4 regions of the Alcanivorax sp. IL3 genome follow, and region 4 is predicted to be linked to each of the others. Evidence: predicted binding sites of a transcription regulator. Region 4 holds the regulator's gene; each other region holds the start of a gene.

What was found. The regulator sigma-54, encoded in region 4, starts transcription at its own class of promoters, with help from an activator protein. The targets are predictions, from matches to a motif close to TGGCACNNNNNTTGCTNT.
Region 1: the regulator sigma-54 is predicted to act here: its motif matches at 2,012-2,029, upstream of ACMG4M_RS13455 (TorF family putative porin).
Region 2: the regulator sigma-54 is predicted to act here: its motif matches at 2,054-2,071, upstream of ACMG4M_RS11800 (CmpA/NrtA family ABC transporter substrate-binding protein).
Region 3: the regulator sigma-54 is predicted to act here: its motif matches at 1,898-1,915, upstream of ACMG4M_RS13230 (putative urea ABC transporter substrate-binding protein).

What each region holds. Positions count from the first base shown of each region.
Region 1 is NZ_CP179931.1:2,891,757-2,897,375, forward strand. Features, by position in the region: gene ACMG4M_RS13445 (M14 family zinc carboxypeptidase) at 225-1,271, shown strand; gene ACMG4M_RS13450 (hypothetical protein) at 1,416-1,886, shown strand; gene ACMG4M_RS13455 (TorF family putative porin) at 2,104-2,778, shown strand; gene ACMG4M_RS13460 (endonuclease/exonuclease/phosphatase family protein) at 2,927-3,865, opposite strand; gene ACMG4M_RS13465 (hypothetical protein) at 4,209-4,616, opposite strand; gene ACMG4M_RS13470 (hypothetical protein) at 4,629-5,619, opposite strand, start outside.
Region 2 is NZ_CP179931.1:2,538,256-2,543,874, forward strand. Features, by position in the region: gene ACMG4M_RS11795 (ABC transporter permease) at 1-482, opposite strand, end outside; gene ACMG4M_RS11800 (CmpA/NrtA family ABC transporter substrate-binding protein) at 511-1,884, opposite strand; gene ACMG4M_RS11805 (YbfB/YjiJ family MFS transporter) at 2,505-3,656, shown strand; gene ACMG4M_RS11810 (hypothetical protein) at 3,653-4,051, opposite strand; gene ACMG4M_RS11815 (hypothetical protein) at 4,176-4,454, opposite strand; gene ACMG4M_RS11820 (DUF5924 family protein) at 4,952-5,619, opposite strand, start outside.
Region 3 is NZ_CP179931.1:2,845,948-2,851,566, forward strand. Features, by position in the region: gene ACMG4M_RS13215 (glutathione peroxidase) at 52-594, shown strand; gene ACMG4M_RS13220 (hypothetical protein) at 673-987, shown strand; gene ACMG4M_RS13225 (dienelactone hydrolase family protein) at 1,001-1,786, shown strand; guanidine-I (ykkC/yxkD leader) riboswitch at 1,974-2,116, shown strand; gene ACMG4M_RS13230 (putative urea ABC transporter substrate-binding protein) at 2,173-3,237, shown strand; gene ACMG4M_RS13235 (ABC transporter permease) at 3,322-4,140, shown strand; gene ACMG4M_RS13240 (ABC transporter ATP-binding protein) at 4,155-4,946, shown strand; gene ACMG4M_RS13245 (urea amidolyase associated protein UAAP1) at 4,957-5,619, shown strand, end outside.
Region 4 is NZ_CP179931.1:975,899-981,517, reverse strand. Features, by position in the region: gene lptC (LPS export ABC transporter periplasmic protein LptC) at 1-536, shown strand, start outside; gene lptA (lipopolysaccharide transport periplasmic protein LptA) at 520-1,077, shown strand; gene lptB (LPS export ABC transporter ATP-binding protein) at 1,074-1,799, shown strand; gene ACMG4M_RS04640 (RNA polymerase factor sigma-54) at 2,063-3,529, shown strand; gene hpf (ribosome hibernation-promoting factor, HPF/YfiA family) at 3,569-3,871, shown strand; gene ptsN (PTS IIA-like nitrogen regulatory protein PtsN) at 3,888-4,361, shown strand; gene rapZ (RNase adapter RapZ) at 4,459-5,310, shown strand; gene ACMG4M_RS04620 (HPr family phosphocarrier protein) at 5,325-5,594, shown strand.

The DNA of each region.
Region 1 (5,619 bases), 1.7 Mb from region 4:
TACCAGGTAACCACCGGCTCCTTCTAAAGACACCTGTCGAGCCCGGAAATCCCTGATCGCCCTTCGGTCGATTTCCTCGCTTCGCGAGGTTCGCGGCTCAAGATCCGCTCCTACAGCGGCTTCGTAGATACCCGGGGGATAACATGCAGGTCAAACATCGTCACATTCCTGTTATCTACCGTCGTTACCCTGTGCAATCATCTTTGCCGGTCCCGCCCCCGCCTATGGAAGACAAGCTCTACCTGCTGCAACGCCATCTGCCCGAGCTTCTGCACCTGGATGCACTGATTCGTCATGGTGAGCGTCACCTGCGTGTGTCCACGGTTCATAAGGTGCCAATGGGTGAGTTGTCATTGCCGGTGCGGGTAATCGAAATGGGCAGCACTTCTCCCGGCGTGCCGGTCATCGGTTTTTTTGGTGGCGTTCATGGCGTGGAGCGGATCGGCAGCCAGGTGTTGATGTCCTGGCTGCACAGTCTGATTCATCGTTTGCAGTGGGACGACCAACTGCATCGGCGGCTGGAGCAGGTGCGACTGGTGTTCATGCCGATGATCAACCCCGGCGGCATCTGGAAGCGCACCCGCAGCAACCCCAATGGCGTGGACCTGATGCGTAACGCCCCTATCGATGCCATGGGCCGGGTGCCTTTTCTGGTGGGCGGCCACCGCATCAGCCGCCATCTGCCCTGGTACCGGGGCAAAAGTGGCGCGCCCATGGAGCCGGAAGCCCAGGCGGTCATCCGGGTGGTGCGGGAAAAGCTGATGCCGGCGCCGTTTTCCATGAGCCTGGACTGTCACAGTGGCTTTGGCCGGCGCGACCGGATCTGGTGCTGTTACGCCCGCAGCCATCGCCCCATTCCCCATATCGGCGAAGTATTCCGGCTCAAGCAGCATTTCGAAGACACCTATCCTCACCATCATCCCTACCTGATCGAGCCGCAGTCGGTGAACTACACCACCCATGGCGACCTGTGGGATTACCTTTACGACGATGCCCAAGATCGGGCACCGCATCACACCTTCCTGCCGTTTACCCTGGAAATGGGCTCCTGGCTGTGGGTACGCAAGAACCCACGGCAAATGCTGGATTTTTTCGGCTATTTCAATCCGGTAATCGGCCACCGCCATCATCGGGTACTGCGCCAGCACCTGCCCCTGTTCGAGTTTCTCACCGCCATGACCGCCAACGCCGGTAACTGGCTACCCACTACCCGGGAAAAATCGGCGCTGACCCGGCAGGCCATTGCCCACTGGTTTGGGGACGCTGACTAGCCGCTGAGCATCTGCAAAACGCCCCTCTCAGTGCATTGTATACCCAAGACGCCATTCATGGCCCCGACCTTGCAACAGAAAAGCCCATTGGGTCCGCCGCCCGGCTGACTTACACTTTGCCAAACGCCTCGATAAGGACACACCATGAAAGCCCTGATTCTTGCCCCCCTGGCCCTGCTGGCCGGTTGTCAGCACCTGAACTACCAGCCACCGACCAGCGGCGATACCGCCCAGGTCACCTTCACCAGCAACAACACAGCAGCTCAACCGGTGGTCTGTGTGCCCGGCAAGGGCTTCAAGTCAACGGAATACGCGCTGTCGCAAAACCCGGTGAGCGGTGGGGCTCTGGACGACTTACTGAAAACCATGAAGAAAAGTCCCCAGGTCACCACCACTGTCGACATTGCCCCAGCCACCCGCATTGGCGTCATCTATAACCGCCGCCAGGCTGACAATAGCCGTGACCGCTGCAAAGTGGCCCTGCAGTTTGCCCCTCAGGCCGGCGGTGACTACCAGGCACACTTTGTCCATGAGAACGGTCAATGTGGTCTGTCACTGAAAGATGCCAGCGGCGCCAGTGTGGATGCCGTGCTGACTGACTGGCAGTGCCCATAATATGCGCACCAATGCGGTGCGCGGCACCAAGTTCGCGCACCGCATTGTCTGTTTCCCCTTTGTTAAATCTCCCCTTTCCTCGTCACAAACTATCAAGTCACTGTTTTATATAAATAAAAAATAGTTGGCACGCTCTCTGCAATATCTCTTTCGAGCCGAAAAGGCGGTGCGTCACCAGCGCACATTGAACGAATTAGACTTGTTAAGAGGGTTGCACATGAAAAACGTATTTGGTCTGAAGAAAACCGTTTTGGCCGCTTCCATCGTGGCTGCCAGCCTGGCTCCGGCCATCGCTGCCGCTGAAGTCAGTGGTACCCTGGGCGCTTCCAGCCAGTACTTGTGGCGTGGTCAGCAACTGACCGACGGCGCTGCGGTATACGGTAGCGTTGACTACTCCCACACTTCCGGTCTGTACGCTGGTGCCTGGGCATCGTCTGAAACCGACGACACCGAGTACGACCTGTACGCCGGTTTCGGTGGCGAGATCGAAGGTCTGAGCTACGACATCAGCTACATCGACTACAACTACACTGCTGGCGGCACCGCAGGCGATAACCCTGCATCTGGCGCTGACTTCCAGGAAGTACACCTGGGTGTAGGCTTTGCCGGCCTGAGCGCTGACGCCTTCATCGGTGTAGGCAACTCCGGCAAGGGCGGTGATGAAGACTACGAAAGCGACTACTTCGCTGTGGGTTACGGCTACGACAAGTACTCCGCCACCGTAGGCTTCTACGACTTTGAAGCTGATGATAGCGACTACACTCACGTGGATCTGGGCTACGCTGTTACCGATCAGTTCACTTTCACCCTGTCCAAGATCGTTGATCAGGAAGAAGACAACACGTACGACGACGATCTGGTCATGAGCGTTTCTTACGAGTTCGCGCTTTAAGCACCAAGAAAACGGGCGGCTCACGCCGCCCACTGTTTAACGCCGCGGGGCTCTCCCTGGTCCTCGCAAACACGCAAGCAACCCCGCGGCGTCTTTTTACTTTCTACGTAACATCCCCAACGCTCCGGGCAACACACCGACCCTGTCGTTATCTCCCCGCAGAAAAGTACACTACCAACGCATCATGATCAGACACTGGCGCTGCCCCCTGGCTGCCATAGAGGCTGTGATAGCGACCTGCATTGCCACGACCTACCGCCATTCTGCTGACAGACGTTTTCAAATCCGGTGACACCCAGATATGGTCCAGAGCCTGCGGTCGGCAACGGTGTCGAAAACTGTAACGTTCCCGCTTCGGCAACCGTTGCCACAGATTGAACAGACCCGATTGCGCAAAACGCGCATAGCTGGCAGAGAGGCGCCCGGCATCCCAGGTGCTGTTGAAGTCGCCGGCCACCACCAACGGAACATCCTGCTCGGCGGCCCAGTTGGCCAGCAGTGCGGCCTGGCTCTGTCGTTTCTCATGGACCCGGGGTTTCTGCAGCCCCCGCGCACTGCGCAGGTGCACAACCACCAACTGTAATTGCCGGGGTGCTTGCACTGTCACGCGCAGGGGCGGACGGGAAAACAGTGAGTGGCCGTGAAAACTCTGCTCCGCGAACAACCTGTCCACCGAGGCAATCTGCACCGGCTCCCGATAAAGCAGCCCCACATCCATGCCGGAAGGATCATTGCCCTCTTTCAGTACCACGCGGTAACGCCAGCCCTGCCGGGCAAGACCTGCCGCCAGGGCGTCGAGCAAGTCGCGGTTTTCCACTTCCTGTACTGCCAGCATATGCGGCACCTGCAAAGGGCCGGCAATGAAATCTACCAGCGCCTGTATTCGCCTATCCAGTACAGCCGAAGAAAGCGGCTTATCCAGGTGGCTGTCTTTGCGGGTATCGCGAAGCCGCCACAGATTCAGGGTTGCCAGAGTCCACTCATTCTCTGCAGGGGCAGGCACACCACGGGCGGGAGCAAGACCTCGGCAATCCGCCGACAGGCTCAAAGGAACAAGAAGCAGGTAGACGATCAGTAAATAGCGCATTGACGCAGTTTATGAGGTGCCGGCAAAGCACAGCAGAGGCGAAGTCTCAAACATGGGTAGGAAAGAGGACCGACAGCTGCAGGAGATTTCTGCCATTTTGGCACTGGCTTGCCCCGGAATTTCTTCCGGATAACATGGCCCCGACTGTGAACCCCTGACCGCCGCCAATAGCGTAGGGTGTCACTGAGCCTGGGGCGAACTGCACCGATTCGGCGTTTGATGGTGCAGTTCGCCCTAGGCTCAGTGGCACCCTACGTTTTGCAACACTGCCGAGGGCGGATACGACCATAAAAAAGCCCGCCGAAAAGGCGGGCAAGGGGTATGTGAACAACAACAGAAAACGTCAGGGTCGATAGACCACTTTCAGGTCCGGGGTCACCAGTGATGCATCCAGATAACCGACAAAGTTACGGTTGCTGCCCACCAGCATAACCATCTCCTGTTCACTGGAGACTTCCCGGGGCGGCATGCCCCGGCCGGTAAAGATCATCCTCGCCCAATAACTTTTCATCTGCTCGGCGCTCTTGCCGAGCACCTGCTGGTAAAAACCATCTCGAGCACGGCCCCGTGACGGCAAGTCCAGCGGTTTCACCGAGACACCGGATACCCGGCGGGTCTGGCCATTGAAGATCTGTCGCACTTCATCCTGAGTCAGTGCATCGAGACCGCTGTTGGCGGACACCACCACCACCGGTTCTGCCTGGGCCGCTGCCGCCAGCATCAGGAGGAATGAAAATAGTATTTTTTTCATGGTCATTCCCCCTTAAAAAACCAGATCCGCACTGAGGCGAATCACCGTGGCATGATCGTCTTCAAGCTGGCCACCGTCGGTGAAGAAGAACCCCGACGTAGTAACATCACTATCGGAAAAATCGTAGTAATAACTCACCTCCCCTTTCAGGGCGATGGAATCAGTGAGGGAATAGCGCAGCCCACCGGTCCAGCTCTTCTGTTGTTCCGCCAGGCCATTATTCAGGGCAGCCGGAAGGCTGCTATCCAGATCACGAGGCGTCACTTCTGCCCAGGTGACCATGGGCATCCACTTGCCCAGGTATTTGCCCACTGTGACGTAGCCACTCTCGCTGCTCGGGTACCAGTTACCAAAATCCAGCCGCGCCTTTTCCACGGAGAAAAACCAGCTACCGTCATCGTATTGCAGACCGACACCCGCAAAATAGGTATAAACATCATCAAAGGAGAGACCCAGGACGGCAGGCGGAAAACCAAGGGCACCTTGCAAGTCCTGCTGGCTGACGGAAACGTCAGCAGCGGTGTAGGCGGCTCTCGCCGTCCAGTTACGCCAGTAGCTGGTAAAGTTCACACCGCTCAGGTCATCGGCCTGGAACTGGGCATTGGCCACACGCTCACCGCCATCCACGGTACTGGAACCCCAGAACCCGGAAAGACGATGTGACACGGGCCCGCTGGTGAAACGCCAGGAGGCTTCTACCGCCTCCATGGTTTTCACCGGTGCCAGTTGATACACCTCCGCCGGCAAGCTGGCCCACGGGTAGGCATAGCCCACATCGATGTATTGGGAATGCATGTAGAACGGCGCCACGATACGCCCCGCTTTCATGCTCACAGAATCGCTGACCTGATAATCCAGATAGGCCCACTGCAATTCCGCATTGAATTCGTCATCGCCGTACGCAAACAGCTGCACTACAGCTTCCGCCCGTTCGCTGAGTTCGGCATTAAACTGCACGCCAGCGCGAGTCAGGGAATCATGGCTCCATTTATCACTGGCGCCA
Region 2 (5,619 bases), 1.6 Mb from region 4:
AGCGGATTCACCGCCGCATGCACGGTGCTGCTCAGGCCGATGACGATGCCCAGCGGAATGGCGATCATCGACGCCAGCAGAAACCCACTCATCACCGTGATCAGGCTGGTACCGATCTGATCAAAGAAGGTAGGCGCACCGGTGTAATCCCGGGTGACCGGCTCCCAGTCCGGCTGCTGTTCCAGCCGGGCGGTGATGTACTTCTCCTGCCGCTCATAAAACGCCACTTCCCGCTCGCGGGACTGCTGATGCTCGTTGACCAGATTGCCCGCCTGCTCCCAGACCTGGGCCGGGCCGGGAAACTGACCCAGCGAGGTATCAATACGCTGGGCCGCGAACTGCCACAGGAGCAGGAACAGGCCTATCCCCAGCACCGGCCACAGCAGCTGGCGCATCAGTGCTTGCCACTGGTCACGGGACACCTTGCCCGTGGCCAGTGCGCGGTAGGGTTCCATCCAGGTCGGGAATGTCAGGGTCACCATGATTGTCTCCTTCCTCTCGCGTACCCGGTTACAGGGTGTCGCCATCTTTCAGGCCGATGGGGAACTTGCTCAGGTACTCGTTGGGCTTGCGGCCGTCGTAGGTGACGTTGTCGATGAACTCGCTCTGCGGCGGCTTGAAGCCGTCTTCGCTGGCGAAGTCCGGGAATTCATCGGCGCTGATCTTGCCTTCGGCAATCAGAGACTTGGCCGCCTGGGTGTAGATGTCCGGGCGATAGACTTTCTTGGCGATATCCATGTACCAGCTATCCGGCTTGCTCTCGCTGATCTGCCCCCAGCGACGCATTTGCGTCAGGTACCAGATGGCGTCGGAGTAGTAGGGATAGGTGGCGTTGTGACGGAAGAAGACGTTGAAGTCCGGAATCTCCCGCTTGTCGCCTTTCTCGTATTCGAAGGTGCCGGTCATGGAGTTGGCGATCACGTCATAGTCGGCGCCCACATAGTTGGGCTGGGACAGGATCTTCACCGCTTCCGGTCGGTTGGCGTTGTTGTTCTCGTCCAGCCACTTGGCCGCACGAATCATCGCCTTGACCACACGAATATGGGTATTGGGATATTCTTCCGCCCAGCCCTTGCTGACCCCGAACACTTTTTCCGGATTGTTTTTCCAGATTTCGTAATCGGTAATCACCGGCACACCGATGCCCTTGAACACGGCCTGCTGGTTCCAGGGCTCACCCACGCAGTAGCCATGAATAGTGCCGGCTTCCAGGGTGGCGGGCATTTGCGGGGGCGGTGTGACAGAGAGCAGTACGTCCGCCTGCAACTGGCCGCTGGTGTCGCCCCGGTGCGGCGCGTAGTAGCCCGGGTTCAGCCCACCGGCAGCAAGCCAGTAACGCAGCTCGTAGTTATGGGTGGATACCGGGAACACCATGCCCATCTTGAAAGACTTGCCGGCGGCCTTGTATTGCTCCACCACCGGTTTGAGCGTGTCGGCCTTGATGGGATGCACCGGTTTGCCATCCTTGCTGGGAATATGTTTTTTCATTTCTTCCCAGACGGAATTGGAAACGGTGATGCCGTTGCCGTTCAGGTCCATGCTGAAGGCGGTAATAATATGGGCCTCGGTGCCATAGCCGATGGTCGCCCCCAGTGGCTGCCCCGCCAGCATATGAGCGCCATCCAGCTGACCGTCGATCACCCGGTCCAGCAGCACTTTCCAGTTGGCCTGGGCTTCCAGGGTCACGAACAGGCCTTCTTCCTCGAAGTAGCCTTTCTCGTAAGCAATGGCCAGTGGAGCCATATCAGTCAGCTTGATAAAGCCGAACTTCAGGTCGGCCTTTTCCGGCCAGCCCACAGCATCCTCCGCCAGGGACGGCGCCGACAGGCCCAGTGTCATAGCGGCCAGCACACCACGAAATGTTTTCTTGAAACCTTTCATCATCCTTCCCTCTTCTGCCCGGTTTTTTTCGGGCATAAAAAAAGCGCTCAAAGCGTCCCGCCACCATTGGCAGGAATCTTTGAGCGCCTTTGCTCGCATCGGAGTGCAGTCGCCATTGACCACACAGATGGTTATCTCGCGCACAACACAGTGGTTGTGCTTACCGTGTATTAAGGCAAATGCTGTGCCAGTTTTGAAAAGTCTTATTTTTCATGACGTTATCGATAACAGGCACAAGCCGGGCCGGCTTCAGCGCCCGGTTTTCGCTCAGCCGGCACTGTTGTGAGTCAGTCCCGCCTCACCAAAATGCATCACGCTTTTGCTGCAACCCGGTTTCTTGCCGAAAACCCCGCGTTTTGCCCCGCCATGGTGAAAAAACCATGCCCAGCTTGCGAGCCTTTGCGACCAAGGCCGCATTTATCACTGCGGTGAATGATGAACATCATTCGAAGAAGGAAGCCGAAAACGCCATGGCCTGTTAGGCTGCGCGCTGGATTACGGCAGTGGCCACACCCACAATTGCTCAAGACACTGTAGGAGCGTGCTGGCACGCGAACCACTTCCAGGCCTAGTGCCATTCGCGTGCAAGCACGCTCCCACAGAAAGACAAAGCGGAACCATTGATGACCACCGAAAGAGATCACCTACTCACTGCTATCGCCGGCGCCTTCAGTCTGGTGATTGCCCTGGGCATTGGCCGCTTCCTGTTCACCCCGGCCCTGCCCGACATGATTGCGGAGAGCACCCTCACCGCCATCAGCGGCGGCTACCTGGCGGCCATCAACTATGGTGGCTACCTGACCGGGGCCATGCTCGCCATGGCAGTGCCCGCCCACCGGGCGCGCACGGCGTTCTGGCTGGCCCTGTGGGTGAGTGTGATCACCAGCCTCCTCATGGGCCTGAGCACCACCTTCACCCCCTGGGCCATCAACCGGTTCCTGGCCGGGGTGGCCAGCGCCATCATCATGGTCAACGGTTCCGCGCTGGTGCTGGGCGCCATGCCCAATCACCTCCGTGCCCGGCTGGGCAATATCCACTATGCCGGCATCGGCCTGGGCATCAGCATCGCCGCCCTTACCGTGGCCTTTATAGAAACCCTGCACGGCAGCTACGCCACCATGTGGCTGGCTTGCGGGGCGCTGGCGTTGATCCTGCTGCCATTGCTGCGTCGCATCCCCGCCCTGCCCCACGCCAAACACAGCCAGCACGAACGGGCGCCGGTGAACCGCTCCGCCCTGGGCTTTCTGATCGGCAGCTACACCCTGGCCGGCTTCGGCTACATCACCAGCACCACCTACCTGCCGGTGATCGCCAAAGCCCAACTACCGGGCCTGGACAGTGCCGCCTTCTACACCTGGCTGGCCGTAGGGCTGGCCGCCGTCCCCGCCAACCTGCTGTGGGGCAAACTCGCCAGCCACACCAGCGAACGCAACGCGCTTATGACCGCACTGGTGGTTCAGGCCCTGGGCGTCAGCGCCCCCGCCTGGCTACCCGGCCTCACCGGGCTGGTCATCAGTGGCCTGCTAGTGGGCGGCACCTTTACCGCCGTGGTCGCCCTGAGCATGTACTGCGGTCGACAACTGGCCCCCCACGCCGCCAGCGCCGCCCTGGGCGCACTGACGGCCTGCTATGGCGTCGGACAGATCTTGGGGCCGGTGGTAACGGCGCGACTGCTGGAAAGTAGCGGAAGTTTTGCGCCCGGGTTGCTGGGTGCCGCGGCGGCGTTGATTGGGGCGGCGGTGTTGTTGGTTCCGTTGGGGAAGGTGCGGTTTTAGGGACTGTTCACAGCCTGCTGGCGTACTAACAACGGCATGGCCGCAAACAGCAGCAAAGAAAAGAGATAGGCAATGCCGGATACCGGGTCGCGTCCGGCCAGATAGTCACCCAGTCCCTGCCCTTGCACCAGTGTCACCGCCAACTCCGCGCTCAGCATCATCAACAGGGCCGGCAGGCCAGTGCCAATACACGGCACCACCGTCACCAGCCCAAATCTCCTCACCAACCAGCGGGCCACCAGAAAACTGGCCAGCACCATGAAAGGCAATTCAACCAGCTCAGCCCAGCGCTCCCCAAGTCGAGGCACCAGGAAGGGAATGCGGATCATGGCCAGGGCGAAGCCGGTGGCAAAGATCAGGATGAAGTAGATGAGAGCGGGCTTTATCAGTCGCATTTAGAAAACCGGCTACGGATTATGCTTTGCTTTAACGTTGCGCACAACGGCGCCCTTGTAATGGAGGCGCAGCCGTAATGTAAAGGGCGTCCGGCGGCCGCAGGCCGCGAATTGATGCGCCTTGTTATAAGCCTTGCACCTTATTCGTGAGTTCAATTGTTTGTTTGCTGTCCTTTGTGACCACTAACCAATCAAATAGGACTTCGCTGTATTGGCCCGTGACGGCATAGAACTTTGAAACATGGGCTTCTTCGCCAAAGAACTCTTCCTTTTTTGCAGAACTCACAGCTTGAATTATGCTCTCCGCAAATTCGAGCAGCTCTTGCTCAGTCCCGATGAGGAAAGCTTCTTCCCAGCCGGTTTGAGCGGTAATTACAGGACCTGGATTTCGTGTTTTGCTCATTATTCACCCGAAGCCGCTAAAGGCTTATAACAGCGTATTCAGTCGAACGATTCGACCTATCTTTTTTCGACATAACTCTTTTATGAATTTCGGGAGAAACACAGAAATTCGCAAGACCGTCAGGCTCTTATAGTAAAAACAATAACCCATCTCGTTTGACAAAACTCGACTAAGCGCCCCATTTTCTTAAATGCCCCCGATATTCCCCCGTTCCGAAACCACTCTATATCAACCGTTTAGCATTTTCTGTAAGCCATATCCTACAAAGATATGGCTCGTTCTGTTGAGCACGGCATATTCGGGATGACCGTTTGTAGGGGGGGGCGACCCAAAGGGTCTGAATAAACCACTGGGCCTGGTTTGCGAAGACGCAGAGGGTTTCGAAGGCACGGCAGTGACGTCAGCCTCTTCGCCTTGCTAGCAAGGCTCCAACGAGGGTTGGGGGGGGTTGAGGCGCTGAAGGGCTTGGGGTAAGGAGCGGCTGGGGGCCGCAAGCCTCAGGGCGTGATGGTGAAGCGCATGACGCCGATGATCTGGTTGTCTGCGGTGCGCACTTCCACTCGCCAGCGGCCTTCTGAGGGCACCGGGATATGGCGTTTGTGGGACCAGGTGCGAAAGCCGGATTCGCGACCGCCGTAGAGTTTGAGGGAAATCCGGTCTACCTGCTCGCCGTTCTGGAACCAGTAATGATAAATCTCCTGCCCCAGGCCCAACGGCGCCTTGATGGCGGTGTAGGCATAAAGGCCGGCGGTCACTTCATCGCTGGAGAAGCTGTGCCCGGTCACCAGGGGCTGGCGTTGCTCGCGGTTGAAGGACAGGGCCATGGCCCGCTCTTCCAGGGACAGGGTAAGAGGCGGCACCAGCGGTGCCAGCCAGCGTGGGGCGAAGGCGATCACGCAGGACACTGCCAATAAACCCAGCCAGCGAAACCATTTGCGCGGCCCGCCGACCCGCCAGAAGCTGGGCAGCGCAAACAAGGCGGTGAGCCAGCCGGCCCAGGTGAGTGCTGAATCCGTGCTCCAGTGGAAGATCAGCGGCAGCAGTACCAGCAGGGCCACGAATAACGCCCAGGCGTGGAAGCCGAAGTACAACGCCCGGTGCCGGGCCAGCCAGAAGTACAGCGGGTCGATGATGCTGACGAGGGCGGCACTGATTACCAAGGTGG
Region 3 (5,619 bases), 1.8 Mb from region 4:
CTTGATCCGCTTTCGTGAATCCTGTGCAGACAATTTCATGGAGAGATGATCATGGCGCGCTATCTGGGCCTGCTGTTTGCCTTGTTACTGCCCCCCGCGGTGCAGGCGGCGGACGGCTGTGCCGACGCCCTGGATACCACCGTCAGAAAGCTGCATTCCCAGCAGACGCTGGATCTCTGTGCTCTCACCCGCAACAAGCTGACGCTGGTGGTGAATACCGCCAGCCAGTGTGGCTACACCCCGCAGTTCAAGGATCTGGAGGCGCTGTACCAGACCTACCGGGAGCAGGGCCTGCTTGTGGTGGGCTTCCCCTCTGACGACTTCCGCCAGGAGTTGAACAGCGAGTCCGATACCGCGGAAGTCTGTTATGTGAACTACGGCGTCACCTTCCCCATGGCCGCCACCAGTTCGGTCAAGGGCGACAACGCCAACCCGGTATTCCGGGCCCTTGGTGCCGCCACCCAGGCGCCGGGCTGGAACTTCAACAAGTATCTGGTGGCGGCGGACGGCTCCCTTATTCGCCATTTCCCGGCAACGGCGGAGCCACGCGGTGGTGAGCTGGAAGCGGCCATCCGCGATGCATTGACCCGGTGACCTGGGCAAGGAGGTAGATGCCTCCGGCAGAGGCTGATATTGTGAACGGTCACCCATTATTACCCGGCGGTGAGTCCTGTGAAGGTTCGCAGCAGCAAAGAACAGCAACGCCATCAGCTTGAGCGCGATATGGAGCGCTATCTGTCCAAGGGCGGAGAGATCAAGGAGATCCCTCGTGGCGTCAGTGGTACCGATCCCGTGCACGGGAAAGGTCACCAGACTGTGCTGTTCAACGGCCCCCGCCAGCCCCAGCGCACCGATCTGAGCCAGGTGGCCGCCACCATCGACGCGCGCAAGCACAAACCCCGCCGCCAACGACTCACCCACCGCCCCACCCGCAAGCTGATTTATGATGATTTCGGCGAACCGTTACGCTGGGTGTGGCACGACTGAAGAAGGATCTGCAATGAAACGGCTTCTGCTGTTGGTATCCCTGTTTATGATGAGTCAGACCGCGTTCAGCGACATCATTGAAACCCAGGTCACCCTGCCCGACGATCTGGGCACCGGGGTCATGTACCTGAATGACAAACAGAAAAAACCTGGGCCCGGGGTAATCGTGATCCACGAATGGTGGGGCCTGAACGATTACGCCCGCGATCGCGCCCGCATGCTGGCCCGGGCCGGTTATACCGCCCTGGCGGTAGACATGTATGGCACCGGCAAGGTGGCCACTCATCCGAAGGATGCGGAATCCTTCATGAAATCCGCCATGGCCGAGCCAGAAAAGATGAACGCCCGCTTCGAAGCCGCCCGCAAGATGATGCTGAAACAGCAGCAGGTAGAAGCAGGCCGTCTGTTCGCTATCGGCTACTGCTTTGGCGGTGGCGTCGTACTGAACCAGGCCCGCATGGGCACCGAGCTGGCCGGCGTGGCCAGCTTCCATGGCACCCTGGGCACCGACACTCCCGCGCAACCGGGTGACATCAAGGCGCGTATTCTCGCCGCCACCGGCCAAGCCGACCCGATGATTCCCGCCGAACAAGTCACCGGCTTCGTGAAGGAAATGACCGAGGCCGGCGCCGACTTCCAGCTGCTCAGCTTCCCGGGCGTCAAGCACAGCTTCACCAATCCGAAGGCGGATGCGGTGGCAGAACGCTTCGACATGCCGGTGGGCTATGATGCCCATGCGGACCAGGTGAGCTGGAAAGCGCTGGTGGATTTCATCGAACATAAATCCCACGCGGAATAAGCGCACCAGTTAGGGGCATTGAACAACGCAATGCCCCGTCACTGCCCATCTTTCTGCCCGATTCGTTTTTCTTCTGTGCCAAACCCCCTGATTTTCCTCACTCTCACCACTTGGCATTCCCTTTGCTTTACCAAAAGAAGAGGAATCGAATGGCCACGTTGCCATTAAGCACTCAATACAATTTGAACCAATAGACCGCTAGGGTTCCGGTCGCCTGCGCCGACAGACAGCGTGCAGCCGATGCCTGGTCCGAGAGCAGTCGACCTTCTTGCAGTCGTTTCGCAGCACATGCGGCTGAAGGTTACACGGCGGGACAAAAGCCCGGGAGGACACGATGACCGCGTTGTCATTGGATTCCTCATCGTCCGTAGCCAAGGAGGTCCGAGATGACCCTTTCCGTACGTAAGACCGCTGCCGTTGCAGCACTTGTCCTTTCCACATCCCTGATGCCGGTCACCGCACTGGCCAAAGATTCCTTCAGCATTTGCTGGTCCATCTATGTGGGCTGGATGCCGTGGGATTACGGTGCCCAACAGAAGATCGTCGACAAGTGGGCCGACAAGTACGACATCGAGATTGATGTAGTACAGATCAACGACTACGTGGAATCCATCAACCAGTACACCGCCGGTGCCTATGACGGCTGCGCCATGACCAACATGGATGCGCTGACCATTCCCGCTGCTGGCGGCGTGGATTCCACCGCCCTGATCGTGGGCGACTTCTCCAACGGTAACGACGGCGTGGTGCTCAAGGGCACCGACAAGCTTGCCGACATCAAGGGCCAGCAGGTCAACCTGGTGGAACTGTCGGTATCCCACTACCTGCTGGCGCGGGCGCTGGAAACCGTAGGGCTCACTGAACGCGACCTGACCGTGGTGAATACCTCGGATGCGGATCTGGTTTCCGCCTTCACCACCAAAGGCGTCACCGCCGTGGCCACCTGGAACCCGCTGCTCAGCGAAATCACTGCCATGCCGGACAGCCACAAGGTGTTCGACTCCGCGCAGATCCCTGGTGAAATCATCGACCTGATGGTGGTCAACACCGACACCCTGGAAGCCAACCCGGATTTCGGTAAGGCGCTGACCGGTGCCTGGTACGAGATCATGGCCACCATGTCCGCCGATGATGAGGCCGGCAAGGCCGCCCGTACCTTCATGGCCAATGCCTCCGGTACCGACCTGGCCGGCTATGAAGCCCAGCTGGATTCCACCCGCATGTTCTACCAGCCCGCCGAGGCCGTGGCCTTCGTCAACAGCCCGGCACTGAAAGACACCATGCAGAAGGTGGCGGAGTTTTCCTTCCAGCACGGTCTGCTGGGTGAAGGCGCCCCGGACGCCGGCTTTGTGGGTATCGAAACCCCGGCGGGCATCTATGGCAGCGACAGTAATGTAACGCTGCGCTTTATCCCGGATTACATGGCCATGGCAGCCGAAGGAAAGCTGTAACAACGCAAGCACGTCGCACGCTGGCACGTACCACGCCAGCGTGCGGTGTCCGCCCTGTTGCGAATTCAATCACCGGGAATTGCCATGAAAAAACTGATCAACCGTCAACCGGGACGTGTCGGTGCCTGGGCACTGGGCCTGCTGCCTTTCGTGCTGCTGCTGATTGTCTATATGGTCGCCTCCGATGCGCGCCTGACGGAAAACCCCAACGACAAATTGCTACCGGCAATGGGCAGTTTTGTGGATGCCATTCAGCGTATGGCATTCGAACCCAGCAAGCGCAGCGGCGACTATCTGTTGCTGAACGACACCCTGGCCAGCCTGCAACGGCTTGGCATCGGTGTGGCCATCAGTGCGCTGATTGCCCTGGTGGTGGGGATCGGCAACGGCACTATTCCCTATATCCGCTCTACCCTGTCACCGCTGGTGACCGGCATGTCACTGGTACCGCCCATGGCGATCCTGCCAGTGCTGTTCATTATTTTCGGCCTGGGTGAACTGGCCAAGGTAATGCTGATCATCATCGGCATTACCCCCTTTCTGATTCGTGATCTGCAGCAACGGGCGCTGGAAATTCCGGAAGAGCAGATCATCAAACTGCAGACCCTGGGCGCCAATACCTGGCAGATCATTACCCGCCTGGTCTGGCCGCAACTGATGCCGCGATTGATCGGCGCCGTGCGGTTGTCACTGGGCCCGGCCTGGCTGTTCCTGATCGCCGCCGAGGCCATCGCCGCCACCGAAGGGCTGGGCTATCGCATCTTCCTGGTGCGGCGTTATCTGGCCATGGATGTGATTCTGCCCTACGTGGTGTGGATCACCCTGCTGGCCTTTGCCATCGACTTTCTTCTGCGTCGCTACTCGCAGTGGCGCTACCCCTGGTTCCATCAACAGGCTCATTAAGGAGATCCGTGGTAATGGCTATCATCGAAATGAAAAACCTGTGGAAGGAATACGGCGACCAGGTGGTGCTGGAACGGCTCAACGCCACCGTCCAGGAAGGCGAGTTTGTCACCGTTGTCGGCGCCTCCGGCTGCGGCAAGACCACCTTCCTGAAACTGCTGCTGGGCACCGAACAGGCCAGCCGTGGCGAACTGCTGCTGGATGGCCAGCCCCTGCCCGGCGAACCGGATGACAGTCGTGGCATCGTGTTCCAGCGTTACTCGGTGCTCAACCATCTGACCGCCCTGGAAAACGTCATGCTCGGCGGCGAATTGCAGCACAGCCCCTGGCTGGGTTTCAGTTTCGGCAAGCGCCGCAAACAACTGCAGAAAGACGCCCTGGCCATGCTGGAAAGCGTGGGCCTCAGCCACGCCGTGGACAAATACCCCCATGAACTCTCCGGCGGCATGCAACAACGGCTGGCCCTGGCCCAGGCGCTGATCAAGAAACCCCGCATCCTGCTGCTGGACGAACCCTTCGGCGCCCTGGACCCGGGCATTCGTGCCGACATGCACAAGCTGGTGCTGTCGTTGTGGAAAGAACAGCGACTCACCGTGTTCATGATCACCCATGACATCAACGAAGGCTTTTACCTGGGTACCCGGCTGTGGGTGTTCGACAAGCCCCGCCTGGACCCGCAGGCCCCCGGTGCCTATGGCGCCCGGGTGACCTACGACCTGCCCGTGGGTGACTGCGAAACCGGCACCCTGACAAACATTAATCAAAGCGTGCGCAATACCAGCCGCGCTCTCCATGACACCCTGTAAGGAGCGCCCGATGAGCGACAGCCTTTACACCACTACCCTGCCCGGCAGCGCCCACTGGTCGCTGCGGGTACGCCGTGGCATGCAACTGCGATTTACCGACGTGGAAGGTGGCGCCAACCTGTCCCTGCTGATGTACAACCCGGAAGACCTGCTGGAACGCTACAACGCCCCGGACACGCTCAAGGGCCAGCACACCTTCAAGCTGACCCGCGGCAACTGCCTGTACTCGGATATGGGGCGGGTGTTTGCTTCCATGGTCGACGATGATTTCGGCTGGCACGACACCGTCTGCGGCACGCTCAGCGAAAAAAGTCTGCAGGAAAAATACCCGGTCAGAACCTATCAGGATCATCACAACCACTGGACCCTGAGCGGCGAGCACAGCTTTCTCACCGAGCTGGCCAAATACGGCCTGGGCGAACGGGATCTGGCCGCCAACCTGAATCTTTTCTCCAAAGTCATCACCGACGATGACGGCAACCTGATCTTCGATGCCAGCGCGGCCCGCGCCGGCGCAAGCGTCACCCTGCGCTTTGAAATGGACACCCTGGTGATCCTGCATACCTGCCCGCACCCGCTGAACCCGGCGGCAGACTATCCGATGAAACCGGTACAGGTGGAGATGCTCAAAGCCGCCCCACTGAGCGACGACGATTACTGCAAACACTTCCGC
Region 4 (5,619 bases):
GCGCCACCGGCATCCTGATGCTGGGGCTGGTCATGCTGATGACCCTGCACGAGTGGGATGACTCCCTGCCGGGCCAGGAGGATGCCATCCTCACCGCGCCAGCCATCGTCGCCAAGGACATTACAGCACGCGCCTTTAGTGAAGATGACGGCCGTCTCCAGTACTATCTCACCGCCGAGACTCTGACCCAGTACGACCACAACCCGCTCACGGAAATGCAGCAACCTGAGCTGGAAATGGCCAACGACAAAGGCAGCTGGACCATTGTCAGCGAGCAGGGCGTGGTGCAGGAAAATGGCGACCTGATTGTTTTCTCCGGCGACGTGACAGCCAGCAATCAGCAACAGAAAATCACCCTGGATACCCAGGAGCTGCGCTTTCTCAGCGAGACCAACATCGCCAGCTCTCCCGGGGATGTTGACATAGAATTTGAATCCGGCAAGACCCGCGCGGGTGCGCTGGAGGCCGATCTCGACAAGGGCATACTGACCCTTGAAAAAGGAGTAAAGAGTGAGTTTGATGCGCCGGCTTCTTAGAACCTGCACCATCGCCCTGGCTGCGGCCCTGCCGGTGAGCACAGTGGCCGCCCCACCGCAAATGCCAGTTTCCGTCACCGCCGACTCGGGGCGTTTCGAACAGGACGCCGGCAGCGGGCTTTATCGCGGCAATGTGGAACTGATACAGGGCAAGCGGAAACTGTTTGCAGACGAAATGCGCCTGTTTACCCGCAATGGCGAACTGATCCGCGTGGAAGCGTCCGGCACCCCGGTGCGCATGGAAGAAGGTGAGGACCTGCAGGCCCACGCCAACAACCTGGTCTACGATATTCGCCAACGCACCCTGGTACTTACCGGCGACGCTTACATTGAACACCTGGGCAACACCTTCGAAGGCGCCAAGGTGGAGTACAGCCTGGATTCCAAGCGGGTTGACGCCAGCAGCGAAGGCGACAAGCGTGTGCGACTGGTGATCCCTGCCGAAAATCAGACGCCCAAGGAAGACACTCCTGCGGACAACAATACAAACGAAGAGGCGCCCGTAGAGCCCTCCTCCGAGGCGGAGCCAAACACCCTATGAGCCATTTACGTGCCCACCACCTGGCAAAAAGCTACAAGGGTCGCCGAGTCATCGAGGATGTCTCCCTGGACGTGGAGGCCGGCCAGATCGTCGGCCTGCTCGGCCCCAATGGCGCCGGCAAGACCACCTGCTTCTACATGATTGTCGGCCTGGTGGAAGCGGACGCCGGGCGAATCGACATCAACGAGGCGGATATCACCCATCTGCCCATGCATGGCCGCGCCCAGCGCGGCATCGGCTATCTGCCACAAGAAGCCAGCATCTTCCGCCGCCTGACCGTGGAAGAAAACATCATGGCGATCCTGGAAACCCGCAAGGAGCTCAGCAAGGCGGATCGCCACGAGCGCATGGAGAGCCTGCTCAAGGAATTCCATATCACCCATATCCGTGATTCCCTGGGCATGAGCCTGTCCGGCGGTGAACGACGTCGGGCAGAAATCGCCCGCGGTCTGGCCACCGACCCGGATTTCATCCTGCTGGATGAACCCTTCGCCGGCGTGGACCCGATTTCCGTGAACGACATCAAGGGCATCATCCGCCACCTGAAAGAGCGCGGCATCGGCGTGCTGATCACCGATCACAACGTGCGCGAAACCCTGGATATCTGTGACACCGCCTATATTGTCAGCGCCGGGCACATTATCGCCTCCGGCGACGCCGACACCATTCTCGGTAACCAGCAGGTGCGGGATGTGTACCTGGGGGCCGATTTCAGGCTGTAAACAAATTGACAGTTGATAGTGGACAGTTGACAGCTACGCGATAAAGGCACTTGGTTCTGAAGCCCTTTGAGGGCCGCGCCCAAACTTTAAACGCAGCCTCAGACATTGCAGATAAAGACAGGATTCCCCGCGACGCTGTCAACTGTCCACTATCAACTGTCAACTTTGCTCTCTAGCACACAACCATCATTGGCACAAATATTGCTTGCCTTATGCATAGGCTGTTATTCTCGTGTTTTGGGGATGACATCAGCCTGAGCAGTATGAAGCCAAGCCTACAACTACAAATCGGCCAGCAGCTGACCATGACACCGCAGCTGCAGCAGGCCATTCGCCTCTTGCAGCTATCCACGCTGGACTTGCGTCAGGAGATTCAGCAGGCAGTGGAAAGCAATCCGTTGCTGGAGCTGGCTGATGATTTCGGTGACGAATCCCTGCCTGACGCTGACGAAGAACGTCAGGACGAACAGGAGCTGGATACCGAGCGTGACGACGCTCTGGAAGAGTTCGTGGACGACGAACCCGGCATCGAAACGGAATGGGACGATGTCTATTCCGGCCAGACCAGCAGTGCCTCCAGCGCCCTCCCCGACGATGCCGACGACTGGCAACAACGCCATAGCATTGCCGGCAATCTTCAGGACCACCTGCTCTGGCAACTGAATCTGACCCCCATGAGCGATGTAGACCGCATTATCGCCATGACCATCATCGAGTCCCTGGACGATCGCGGCTACCTGACCGTCACCGTGGACGAGATCGTAGCGATGATGAACGCCCAGGATGACCTGCTCACCGAAGGCGACGAACTGGAAGCCGATGAAGTACTGGCAGTTCAGCACCGCCTGCAGCAATTCGATCCGGTAGGGGTCGCCAGCCTGGATCTGGCCGACTGCCTGCGGGTGCAGTTGCGCCAACTCCCCACAGACACTCCCTTTCTGGACTATGCCCTGGCCCTGCTGGGGCATCTCGCGCTGCTGGAAAAGCACGACTACGCCGCCCTGCGCCGGGTACTGCAGATCAGCGAAGAAAACCTGCTCGACGCGCTCTCGCTGCTGCGCACCCTGGACCCGGCACCCGGCGAACAGATCGGTGAAAGCCAGGTGGATTACGCGGTGCCGGACGTGATTGTGCGCCAGCACCAGGGACGCTGGCAGGTCAGCCTGAATGAGGAAGTGCTGCCCAAGGTCAACCTGCAGCAGCAGTACGCCTCCATGGCCCGCAAGGCCGGTGGCGAGGATGGTCAGTACCTGCGCAACTGCGTGCAGGAGGCCAAGTGGTTCATCAAGAGCCTGCAAAGCCGCCACGACACCCTGCTGAAGGTGGCCACCCGCATCGTTGAAGTTCAACAAGACTTCTTTGACTATGGCGAGGAGGCAATGAAACCGCTGGTTCTGGCCGAGATTGCTGATGCCGTCGAGATGCACGAATCGACCATCAGTCGGGTCACCAACCAGAAATACATGATGACACCCCGCGGCGTCTTTGAGCTCAAGTATTTCTTCTCCAGCCACGTGGGAACAGACGGCGGCGGTGAGTGTTCCTCCACCGCTATTCGTGCCATTATTAAGAAGCTGGTCGCTGCCGAGAATCCCCGCAAGCCGCTTAGCGACAACAAGCTGGCTAGCTTGTTGAACGAGCAGGGGATCAACGTGGCGCGCCGGACAGTCGCCAAGTATCGTGAGGCGATGAGAATACCGTCATCCAGCGCCCGCAAGCGTTTGGTGTAGGCGCCGGGACGGCCCAACGAGCAGGTAAAGGAGTCAGCCATGCAAATTAATATCAGCGGTCATCACCTGGAAATTACCGATGCTTTGCGAGCCTACGTAGGAGACAAATTCTCCCGTCTTGAACGGCATTTCGACCAGATTACCAGTGTCCAGGTGATTCTTTCTCCGGAACCCAAAACCCACAAGGCAGAATCCACCATCCATATTTCCGGGGCCGACGTCTTCGCCACCGCTGAAGCAGTGGACATGTACGCTGCCATCGACAAGCTGACGGACAAGCTCGACCGCCAGATCCTCAAACACAAGGAAAAGGCTGTCAGCCACAAGCACGGCGGCCACTGAACCCAAAGCGACAATTATGCGAGTTCGCGAACTACTCACCGAAGCACGCACCCATAGCGAGGTGCAGGCCAGCAGCAAGAAACAGCTGCTGGACCAGGTTGCGCAGCTGGCCGCGGCCGGCTGCGACAGCCTCAACGAACAGGAGGTCTTCGATGCCTTGGTAGCCCGGGAAAAGCTGGGCTCCACGGGCATCGGTGAAGGCATCGCCATTCCTCACTGCCGTCTTGGTCACTGCCAGCAACCCATCGGGCTGCTGCTGAAACTGTCTACCCCCATCGATTTCGACGCCGTTGACGGTCGTCCGGTAGATCTGGTTTTTGTGCTGCTGGTTCCCCAGGAAAACCCTGAACAGCACCTGAAAACCCTCAGCCACCTGGCTTCCCTGTTCAACCACGACGATTACCGTGACGAACTGCGATTGAGCAAGAACGATCATCACCTTTATCACACCGCCGTGGAATCCGAAGCGGAGCTGCGACTGGCATCATGAAGGAACGCAACACGCTTTCAGGCATCACCCGGGATATCCCCTCGTCTATCAATTTTGCGTGTCAACGTGCGGCAAATAGCATGCAAGCGGTGCAACCATGAAACTCACCATCATCAGCGGCCGATCCGGCTCGGGGAAAACCACCGCCCTGCAAGCCATGGAAGACCAGAACTACTACTGCGTCGACAATCTGCCGGTGGGCATGCTCCCGACACTGGCGGAGCAGCTTGATCAGGGTGAGCTACCCATAGAACGAGCGGCAGTAGGCATTGATGCCCGCAACCTGCCCACCCAGTTGCTGGCCTTTGATGCCATCCTTGATGCACTACACCAGCAGCAGGTAAAGACCGAAATTATTTACCTGGATGCGGACGACAGCACTCTGCTGAAGCGCTTCAGCGCCACCCGGCGGCGTCACCCGCTGGGCGCCCAGCAGGGCTCCGTGGAGGCAGCCATTCAGCATGAGCGGGAATTGCTCTCCAATATCCGCCTGCGTGCCGACCTGGTGATCGACACCAGCAACTATGACGTTCACAGCCTGCGCAACCTGATGCGCGAGCGGGTAGCCAATCGCAGCGCGGCCCTGTCCCTGCAACTGGAATCCTTCGGGTTCAAGAACGGCTTGCCCAACGATGCCGATCTGGTGTTTGACGTGCGAGTACTGCCCAACCCGCACTGGCGGGCCGACCTGCGGCCCTTTACCGGCCGCGATGACGCCATCATCGATTTCCTCCAGCAGCACCAGGCCAGCCACGACATGCTTGATGACATTCATCATTTCGTAAAACGCTGGCTGCCGGCGTTTGCTGACAGCGATCGCAGCTATGTGACGGTCGCCATCGGCTGCACCGGTGGCCGCCATCGTTCGGTATTCATTACCGAGCAACTGGCAAAACGGCTACGCAATGAGGGCACCACCCTTCAGGTCCGCCACCGCGAACTGGATTAGGCTTCCACCACTCAATGATCGAAAAGCAACTGGATATCATCAACAAGCTTGGCCTGCATGCCCGTGCTGCCGCCAAGGTGGTCAGCGTGGCCTCACGCTATGAAAGCCGCATTCACGTCATTCACAACGGCAACCCCATCGACGCCAAAAGCATCATGGGGTTGTTGATGCTTGGCGCCGCCAAGGGCACCAGCGTTACCTTTCAGGTTGACGGCAACGATGAAACCGCCGCCATGGAAGAACTCACCGATCTGTTCGGCCGCCGCTTTGACGAAGAAGAATGAAAAAACAGTTGATAGTTGATAGTTG